Regions from separate parts of the Rhizobium sp. BE258 genome, predicted to be linked through region 1. Evidence: predicted binding sites of a transcription regulator. Region 1 holds the regulator's gene; the other holds the start of a gene.

Region 1 (5,265 bases):
GCACCGACGGGCAGGATCATGAATTCCTGGAAGTCGATCGGATTGTCGGCATGAGCGCCGCCGTTGATGATGTTCATCATCGGAACCGGCAGCAGGTGGGCGGAAGCGCCACCGACGTAACGATAAAGCGGCAGGCCGGCAGCTTCAGCGGCAGCCTTGGCGACAGCGAGCGAAACGCCGAGGATGGCGTTGGCGCCGAGGCGCGACTTGTTCGGCGTGCCGTCCAGCTCGATCATGATGTTGTCGATCTGGATCTGGTTTTCAGCGTCGATGCCGCCGATGGCGTCAAAGATTTCCGTGTTGGCGGCTTCGACAGCCTTTTCAACACCCTTGCCGAGATAGCGCTTGCCGCCATCGCGAACTTCGACGGCTTCGTGCGCGCCGGTCGAGGCACCCGACGGAACAGCCGCGCGGCCCATGCTGCCATCTTCCAGATAAACGTCGACCTCGACGGTGGGGTTGCCACGGCTATCGAGAATCTCGCGGGCGATGATATCGGTAATTGCAGTCATGGGTTTCTTCCTGCTCGGTGGGTGGGATAAATCGTTTGAAATCGTCTTAATCGAAGGCACGCAAATTACAATGGCCGTTTTTGAGCCGCCTAACATGCCTTCGTTTCCGGCCTCATCCGAGGCCTATTACAGGATCATGTCAGCCTTTTGAACGTCAGGCCGCTTTGGCGATGGCGTCGAAGGCGAGAAGCTTTTCGAGAAGCCGCGGCATGTCCTTCAGATAGACCATGTTCGGTCCGTCAGACGGCGCATTGTCGGGGTCTTCGTGCGTTTCGACGAACACACCGGCGACACCGACGGCAACGGCGGCACGCGCCAGGGTCTCGACGAATTCGCGCTGACCACCGCTCGAGCCGCCCTGCCCGCCCGGCTGCTGCACGGAATGCGTGGCGTCGAAGATAACAGGAGCGCCAAGTGCAGCCATGATCGGCAGCGAGCGCATGTCCGATACCAGTGTGTTGTAGCCGAAGGAGGCACCGCGTTCGCAGAGCAGGATGTTCGGATTGCCGCTGGCATTCAGCTTGGCGAGAACATTCTTCATGTCCCAGGGCGCCAGGAACTGGCCCTTCTTGACGTTGACGATCCGGCCGGTCTTGGCGGCGGCAACGAGAAGGTCGGTCTGGCGGCTGAGGAAGGCCGGGATCTGCAGGATGTCGGCGACGGTTGCCACCTGCTCGCACTGCTCTTCCGTGTGGATATCGGTCAGAACAGGAAAGCCGAATTCCTTTTTCAGATCGGAGAAGACTTCGAGCGCCTTTTCAAGACCGATGCCGCGCTCGGCGGAAAGCGATGTCCGGTTCGCCTTGTCGAAAGACGACTTATAGACGAGGCCGATACCGAGCGACTTGCAGAGTTCGCTCAAAACACCGGCGACCATGAAAGCGTGGTCGCGGCTTTCCATCTGGCAGGGACCGGCGATCAGCGACAGCTTGCCCGTATTCGAAAAGGTAACGCGGCCAGCACCCTCGCCGGCGACAACTTCTGCATTGGTATTTGTCATTGGGTCTCCTCGAAGGCGAAGATTGCGCCCTGTCCCGGCGCCGGCTTCACCAACAGACGATTGTTCATACTGACATGGGTGATCCCGTTAGCAGCCAAATGCGCCGCTGTCACGGCCAGATCACCGACCGAAAAGACGATTGCGCGCGCCCTGAGGCCGTTATCGGTGACAAGTGGCTCGGCATCGAAATAGGCCTCCATGCCCTCGTTCGAGAAGATGGAAAGTCTCCCGTTCGGCAATTCGAAGGATAGGCCGAGTGCCGCCTCCTTAGGCTCCACTCCACCGCTGGCCGTCTCCAGAAATTCGGCGAAGGCCTGCGGATCCTCAGCGCTCAGCGCGATCTCGCTGATGCCGGTGACGCCGTTTGCATGGGTTTCCAGTGCATTGCGATCGGCCGGAAAGGCGTTGATCCGCTGGCAGGCGAAGAAGAAGACATCGGGTGCCCGAAGATCGGCGGCAAAGGCGAGCTTGAAGGCGCCTGTCGCCTGCGTTCCGTCGGGCATGACGATCGGCCGCGAGAATTCGACCATATCGCCGCCGCTCAGCTGCGCGCCGTCATAGGCAGCCTTGTCCGCATCGGCACTATCGGTGCCGAAGACAACAGCCGAAAAGCCGTCATCGCCGCAGCGGAAGCGGAAGGCCTGATCGCGGGCGACAAAGCTGTTGCCCTTTGCGACAGCCGCGTCGCAGTCCGCCTGGCTCGCAATACCGAGCGGTTCGAGATAGGTCTTGTCGGCCAAGAAGACGCAGGCATTCTCCGTTCCGAACGGATGACGGCCATCGGCCGCGACGGTGAAACCGAGACGCCCGAGTCGCTCGCGGGCAACGTCGATATGGGTCACGGGCAGTACCAGATGATCGAGCGGACGCGTCATGGCGGTTCCTCCGGTGAAGCCGGCAGAGATTTGCACGCCCTGCCCGGCAAAGCGCAAGCGTGGATCACCAATCCGGCAAATAAACTTTCAAAAACGACGAAAAATCATCGGAAGTTTTACCGATATTTAGGCACTTGCGGAACACATATGGAACATATAGTGTCCGTTCTGGCTTTGTTTCACGAATCTGGGGAAAAACTTCGATGCTGACGCGCAAACAACAGGAGCTTCTCCTCTTCATTCACGAGCGCATGAAGGAGTCCGGCGTTCCGCCATCCTTCGACGAAATGAAGGATGCGCTCGATCTGGCTTCCAAGTCGGGCATCCATCGCCTGATCACGGCTCTGGAAGAACGTGGCTTCATTCGCCGCCTACCGAACAGGGCGCGCGCACTCGAGGTCATCAAGCTTCCGGAAGCCTACAGCCCGAGCATTCAGCCGCGCCGCGGCTTCTCGCCGAGCGTCATCGAAGGCAGCCTTGGCAAGCCGCAGCCCGTCGCGCCGCCGAAGCCGGCGAACGAGGACAATCACACGTCGATCTCCGTGCCGGTCATGGGCCGGATCGCAGCCGGTGTGCCGATTTCGGCGATCCAGCAGAACACCCACGACATTACAGTTCCCGCCGACATGCTCGGAAGCGGTGAGCACTATGCTCTTGAGGTCAAGGGCGACTCGATGATCGAGGCCGGCATCTTCGACGGCGACACGGTCATCATCCGCAACACCAATACCGCCAATGCCGGTGATATCGTCGTTGCTCTCGTCGATGACGAAGAGGCAACGCTGAAGCGCTTTCGCCGCAAGGGTGCATCCATTGCGCTCGAAGCTGCCAACCCGGCTTACGAAACCCGTATTTTCGGACCGGACCGCGTCAAGGTTCAGGGCAAGCTCGTTGGCCTTATCCGCCGCTATCACTGAGCGTCTCGCTTTCACCAAAAGTGCCGCTGCGCCAATCGTAGGCGCGGTGGCGGGTCCAGGGCCGCTCGAGACCCTCGAATGATGTGGTGATTTCGGCGATCCCATTGGGGAAACGAAGCTCGACAGCGCCTGTCTTTCGCAGTGTCTCCCCGGTGAAAAGCAGGGCGCCTGAGCGGCAGGTATCGAGGCGCAGGCGCACCGGTGTGACGACGATATCGGATATGTCGCAAGCTGGGCCAAGGAACGCCGCATTCTCGATCACGGTCAAGATCGAACCGTTGTCGAGCTTCGCTGTACACCAGGCCTTTTTCACGCATGAGAAGCGCTCGCCCGTCGCACTGGCCTTGATCGCGTCCATCGTTTCGTTCTGCTGTGCCTCCGTCAATTTCAGCCTTTCACCGCGCGGTGCGGTGGGAATATCCGGGAGCGCCGGGAACGCCGGTGGTAGATGCTCATCGAGCACCAGCGCGCGCCTCCATTGATCAAAGATGAAGCCCGGTGGCCGCTCGCGATTGGTGGCGAGGCCGTTGTCGCTGACGATGCCCGCCATGCTCCCGTCCTCGGCAATCACGATTTTCGGCGGCGGAGGACCTCCAAACATCGCGGCGGCTGTCGTCGATGCCATCAAGATCGCGGTGCCGAGATGCCGCATGCGGCTGCGCAGCAAAGTCAGCAGCAGGAAACCCGTCACCGCCGCGGGAAAGTACCAGGACGCCAGGCGCCCGACGCCGATATCGCCGCCCCATGAGGCAACCGTCCTGGCGATGGCGATCACCAGATCGAGCCCAAAGCCCGTCACCTGCCACGCCCATGCATCGAGACCGAAGGGCATCAGCAGCATGGCAATGAGGCCGAACGGCATGATGATGAAGGAGATGATCGGCATGGCGGCGAGATTGGCTGGCAGGCCATAGGCTGTCAGCCGGTGGAAGTGCTCGACCGAGAACAATGCAGTCGAGAAGCCGCCGATGACGGAGGTCAGCAGGATGCCGCCGAAGAACGCAGCGGCGGAAGACAGCATCCTGACGACGCGAAACTTTGCGAAGGGCCGGTCGCGCACCGGCCTCTCCTTCCAGAGCGCATAGCCGGCGACGAGGGCCAGTGTCGCGGCGAAGGACATCTGGAAGCTTGGCCCCATGATCTCCGAGGGTGAGAGGACAATGATCACCAGCGCCGATAGGGCGACGTTGCGCAGACTGATCGACGGCCGGTCGAAGAAGACCGCCGCCAGCATGATCGCCATCATGATGAAGGCGCGCTCGGCGGAGACTGCGAAGCCCGAGATCAGGAAATAGGCGGTGACGGCGGCAAGCGCACCGGCTGCGGCGATCTTCTTGACGGGATAGGCCTGGACGACAGCCGGAAACAGGCTGAGCACGGTGCGGAAGCCGACGAAGAAGATGCCTGCCGACAGCGCCATGTTGAGACCGGAAATGGCGATGATATGCGCAAGGCCGGATTGGCGCAGCGCCTCGGTCGTCTCGCTCGAAATGGCGCGGCGCTCGTCCGTGACCAGAGCGGCGGCAAAAGCGCCGGTGTCGCCAGGCAGGATGCCTCTAATACGGTCGCCGATGCCGCTTCTCAAGCGGTAGAGCCATTCAAGCGCGCGATCCTGCATCGATGCGGGCCCGGGTTCGACCGCCGGAACCACGGCAGGGGCACCATAAAAGAAACCGTTGCCACCGACACCGTCGAAATAGGCACCGAACGAAAAGTCGTTGAGGCCGGGAAGAGCGGGGCCTGACGGCGGCGTCAGCCTTGCCCTGCCCTTCAGCCAAGTCCCGGTTTCGAACTCCGCTTTCTGGCCGCGCGCAATCACGGTCACCTGCTCTGGCGGCCGCTTCAGCGCCGGGTTCTCCGTCGCCTTGAGCGCCAACAGATACCGCCAGCCGCCGCGGCCATCGCTTTCCCGCCGCTCTACGCGGCCTGTCAGCGTCGTCGTTACCGCCGAATCGAGAACG
Region 2 (5,265 bases), on a different contig from region 1:
GCGGTACAGCCCTGATAACAGCTGCAGGATACGGCCGGTCCCGGTGCCGAGATCGAGAAGCGAATAGACCGGCTGGCTGCCGAGAAGCTTGATGACCGCCGCATCGACCTCTTCGTCGGCGGCATGCAGGCGGCGCAGCTCATCCCACTCAGCTGCATTGCGGCTGAAATAGGCCTGCGCCCGCTCGGCGCGCTGGCGCTTGACCGACGACAGGCGCTCGCCGTCGCGCTGGACGACCGGGTCGTTCTCCGAGGAATGCTGCAGGAGCACGCGCACCAGCGCCGCTGCCTTGCCCTCCTGCTTCAGCCGGAAATAGGCCCAGGCGCCCTCCTGGTAGCGATCGATGAGATCGGCTTCGCCAAGCAGCTTCAGGTGACGGGAAATGCGGGGTTGGGACTGGCCAAGAATTTCGGTAAGATCGGTGACAGTCAGGTCTCCGGCCGCCAGGAGCGCCAGCAATCGCAGACGGGTCGGCTCGCCAGCCGCCTTCAGGACGTCCACGATCGCATCCAATCCAAGCTTTACCGGTTCAGCCATATTCCGCCCAATCAAGATATAAAGATATCTTTATGTGATTTGCGTAGCGGTAGCAAGCTTCAATTCCGATAATCGCGAAATTCATTGGCCAGATCACGACGCCGCAGACATGCAAAAGCCCCGGCCATGACCGGGGCTTTCAAAAGGCGTAAAAACAGATATCAGCGCGTCAGGCGCTTGTAGGCCTGGCTGCCCGGGTTGAGGGCGTCGGGGCCGAGGCGGCGGACCTTGTCCTGCTCGTAGTCTTCGAAGTTGCCTTCGAACCACTCGACATGGCCGTCACCTTCAAAGGCGAGGATATGCGTCGCCAGACGGTCGAGGAACATGCGATCGTGGCTGATGATGATGGCGCAGCCGGCGAAGTTTTCGAGCGCCGTTTCCAGCGCGCCCAGCGTTTCCGTATCGAGGTCGTTGGTCGGTTCGTCGAGCAGCAGCACGTTGCCGCCGGCCTTCAGCATCTTGGCGAGGTGAACGCGGTTGCGCTGACCACCCGAGAGATTGCCGACCTTCTGCTGCTGATCGCCGCCCTTGAAGTTGAAGGCGCCGCAATAGGCTCTGGAGTTCATGTCGAACTTGCCGAGCTTGATGACTTCGGCACCGCCCGAAATTTCTTCCCAGACCGTCTTGTTGCCATCCAGCGCATCGCGGCTCTGGTCGACATAGCCGAGATGCACGGTGTCGCCGATGCGCACTGAACCGGCATCTGGTGTTTCCTGGCCGGTGATCATCTTGAACAGCGTTGTCTTGCCGGCGCCGTTCGGGCCGATGATACCGACGATGCCGCCCGGCGGCAGCTTGATCGACAGGTCGTTGATCAGCGTGCGGCCCTCGAAGCCCTTGGTGATGCCTTCCATCTCGATGACGACATTGCCGAGACGCTCGGAGACCGGGATGATGATCTGCGCGTCGCCGGGACGGATGCCTTCGGCGGCATCGACCAGCTGTTCGTAGGCCTTGATACGGGCCTTCGACTTCGCCTGGCGCGCCTTCGGGCTGGAAGCGATCCACTCCTGTTCGCGCGACAGCGCCTTCTGGCGGCCGGCTTCTTCGCGGTTTTCCTGCAGCATGCGCTTGGCCTTGGCCGTCAGGTAGGCAGAGTAGTTGCCTTCGTACGGAATGCCGCGGCCGCGGTCGAGCTCGAGGATCCAGCCCGTAACGTTGTCGAGGAAGTAGCGGTCGTGGGTGATCATCATCACGGCGCCCGGATAATCGCGCAGGTGCTTTTCAAGCCAGGCGATGGTTTCGGCGTCGAGGTGGTTGGTCGGTTCGTCGAGCAGCAGCAGGTCCGGCTGCGACAAGAGCAGGCGGCAGAGTGCGATACGGCGGCGTTCACCGCCCGAGAGAATGGTGACGTCGGAGTCCTTCGGCGGGCAGCGCAGCGCTTCCATCGCCATTTCGACCTGCTGTTCCAGATCCCAGAGGTTCTGGCTGTCGATGATATCCTGCAGCTTGGCGCCCTCATCCGCCGTCTCGTCGGAATAGTTCATCATCAGCTCGTTGTAACGGTCGATGATCGCCGTCTTGTCGGCAACGCCCATCATGACGTTCTCGAAGGCGGTCTTTGTCGGATCGAGATGCGGCTCCTGCTCAAGGTAGCCAACGGTCGCGCCGTCGGCGAGCCAGGCTTCGCCTGTGTATTCCTTGTCCTGACCGGCGATGATGCGCAGCACCGTCGACTTACCGGCGCCGTTCGGGCCAAGAATACCGATCTTGGCATCCGGGTAGAACGACAGGTTGACGTTCTCGAGAATTTTCTTGGCGCCGTAAGACTTGTTGAGTCCCGACATGTGATAAATGAACTGACGTGCCATCTTTAAACTGCTCCGCGCGCAAACGTGTAAATCCGTGGCCGCTATGTAGGCGAAACCCGGCTCCCGGGCAACGCCGAAACCGGCCTCTCTTGCGCTTTGCAGCAGTCTTTGCGTCAGAAACCGGCCGCGTCGACCACACCTTGGTCGCATCCGAAGGAGGTTCGTCCCGCCCCCTGGATCAGCGTTCCGATATTATCGGCAGAGCCTGGCGCCACCGCATCCTCAGACAAGCCGATCGTCAGCTCGCTGATAACCCGCACACCGCCTGCCCGGCGGCAGCTCATCTTCACCCGGTCGGAAGCGCCAGCGCCAAAACTCTTGTCGAAGGCCGCCTTGATCTGATCGGCGCTGACAGACTTGCCGACATTGGCGGCAAACAGCTCGCGCACCGCCGATGCATTGAGATCGCCGATCAGCCGCACGGCCGTGCCGAAATAGGCGTCGGCCGAGAGTTTCGTGCAGGTGCCGTGCTTGGTCCACTCGTGACGCTCGAGCGCCGATTGCGTGCCGGGCATCGCTTTTGCCAGCGCCGCGGCATTCTCCGGCGTCAGCTTGACCTCAGGCAACGACCGCCAGTCGCCATCCTTGTCCGCCGCCTGCTCCTCCTTCGAGACGCCGCAATAATTCTGCCGCATCGGCCAGAGACCATGGAGGGTAAAATTGGTCGCGTCGAAGCGATCCCGCGTCTGGCTGGCGCATTCCGGCTTCTTCTGGTTCGTCTGGCAAAAGGCCGGTTGCCAGCTTGCAGCGAGAATGAAACGCGTGCGCCCCTGCCCTTCCTGTGCGAAAGCCGAAGCCGCCAACAGGCCTGACAAAGCCACGATTGCCGCATGCATAAAGAACCTGCTCATCTCCATCCCCTAGATAGAACAATACAAGAACAAGTAAGCACGAAGCGCAACGTTCCGCAACCCTGAATCGCAGCATTTTCCCCTGCAGATCGCCGCAGGCCCGCTTGCATTTGACGGCCGATCTGATCTTCTGCGCGCCGGGAGGATCGGATGTTTTCGCAAACACAATGGCTTAACGTGGCAGGCGCCTCGCTCGCCTTTCACAGCGAGACGGCCGCAGGCGCGCCACGCGGTATCCTCGTCGTCTGCCACGGCCTAGCCGAGCATTCGAAACGCTATCAGCGCTTTGCGGAGGCTATGGCGGCGCGTGGCTATCATGTCTTTGTGCACGATCATCGCGGCCACGGCGAGACCAAGGCGCCGGATGCGCCGATCGGGCAGTTCGCGAGGCGCGACGGTGTATCCCGCGTCATCGATGACGTCGCCGCCATGCGCGATCATGCAGCGAGCCTGCACCCGGGGCTCCCCGTTATCCTCTTCGGCCATTCGATGGGCGGGCTGATCGCGTTCAACGCCGCGCTGACCTATCCGGAGAAATTCGATGCGGTTGCCGTCTGGAATTCGAATTTCGCCGTTGGCCTCTCCGGCCGCGCCGCGCAAGTGATCCTGCGCGCCGAAAAGGCGCTGAAGGGCTCGGATGTACCAAGCGGCATGCTGCCGCGATTGACCTTCGCCGCCTGGGGCAAGTCCATTCCCGACCACACGACGGAATTCGACTGGCTGTCGCGCGATCCGGCCGAGGTCACGAAATATATCGCCGACCCGCTCTGCGGCTTCGATGCCTCGGTATCGATGTGGCTCGATGTCTTCGAGCTTACCTTCCGGGCAACGGAAAAGGAGCAACTCGACCGTCTTCCGAAAGATCGTCCGATCCATCTTGTCGGCGGCGGGCAGGATCCGGCAACGGAGCGCGGAAAAGCCGTTCTATGGCTCTCAAACCATTTGAAACGGCAGGGCTTCTCCCGTATCACCACTGAAATATATCAGGACTTCAGGCACGAGACCTTGAACGAGACCGGCGCAGCAGATGCGATCTCCGCCTTCGCCGATTGGTGCGAAGGCGCGGTCATGCGGTCCTGACGGGAACATTCCACATGGCAGGCGCGGCAATGAAGACGAACACCTCCTCCGAAGTTACCATGGGCCTGGCGCTCATGCTTCTGTCGGTGCTGTTTTCACCGCTGATCGACATCTTCGCCAAGCTGGCGATCGCCACCGTCCCCTCGGCCGAGATTACCGCCGCGCGTTTCGCCGTCCAGGCGCTCTGCATGCTGCCTGTCGTCATCTGGCGCAAGAACCTCGCCGACCTGTCGTGGAAGCAGACCTTCTATCACGCGATCCGCGGGATCATCATGACCATCTCGATGATCTCCTTCGTCGCCACGCTGAAATACATGTCGGTAGCCGATGCCATCGCCATCTTCTTTGTCGAGCCGATCATCCTGACGATCCTCAGCAGCATTTTCCTCGGCGAAGCCATCGGCTGGCGGCGCTACACAGCCTGCGGCGTCGGCTTCTTCGGCGCCATCCTGATCATCCAGCCGAGCTTCCAGGAAGTCGGCTTCGTGGCGCTGCTTCCCGTCGTCAGCGCCGTCTGCATCGCCATTTCGGCGATGATGAACCGGGCCCTGGCGCAGCGCGAAGACCCTTGGGTCATGCAGTTCCAGATGGGGCTTTGGGGCCTGCTGTTCTGCGCCATCATCCTCTATATCGGCGAAGGCAGCGGCTCCGACGTCTTCGATCCGGTCATGCCCTCCACTATCGCCTTCGGCTACCTCGCAGGCGTCGGCGTCATGGCAGCGATCGCCGGCATTCTCGGCGTCTACGCCTATCGCGCCGCTCCGGCATCGACGCTGGCGCCGCTGCAATATTTCGAAATCGTCTCGGCGACGATCTTCGCCTGGCTGGTCTTCGGCGACTTCCCGGATGCGATCAAATGGCTCGGCATCCTGATCATCATCGCTTCGGGCCTCTACATCATCTGGCGCGAGCGGCGCTTTGCATCCAAGCCGGTATCCGATACATCTGAGGCAACACGGGCGCCGTAATCCGCCCGCGGGAGGAAC

The links. Region 1 encodes LexA, which represses DNA repair genes until DNA is damaged. Its sites were predicted from a motif close to TGTTCNNNNTGTGTTCNG; they were not measured.
Region 2: the regulator LexA is predicted to act here: its motif matches at 3,214-3,231, upstream of J2X43_RS13350 (ribonuclease T2 family protein).

What each region holds. Positions count from the first base shown of each region.
Region 1 is NZ_JAVDWL010000008.1:187,988-193,252, reverse strand. Features, by position in the region: gene eno (phosphopyruvate hydratase) at 1-512, opposite strand, end outside; gene kdsA (3-deoxy-8-phosphooctulonate synthase) at 667-1,512, opposite strand; gene J2X43_RS25765 (VOC family protein) at 1,509-2,387, opposite strand; gene lexA (transcriptional repressor LexA) at 2,591-3,304, shown strand; gene J2X43_RS25755 (ComEC/Rec2 family competence protein) at 3,285-5,265, opposite strand, start outside.
Region 2 is NZ_JAVDWL010000003.1:573,580-578,844, reverse strand. Features, by position in the region: gene J2X43_RS13360 (metalloregulator ArsR/SmtB family transcription factor) at 1-537, opposite strand, end outside; gene ettA (energy-dependent translational throttle protein EttA) at 699-2,348, opposite strand; gene J2X43_RS13350 (ribonuclease T2 family protein) at 2,462-3,199, opposite strand; gene J2X43_RS13345 (alpha/beta hydrolase) at 3,350-4,279, shown strand; gene J2X43_RS13340 (DMT family transporter) at 4,309-5,247, shown strand.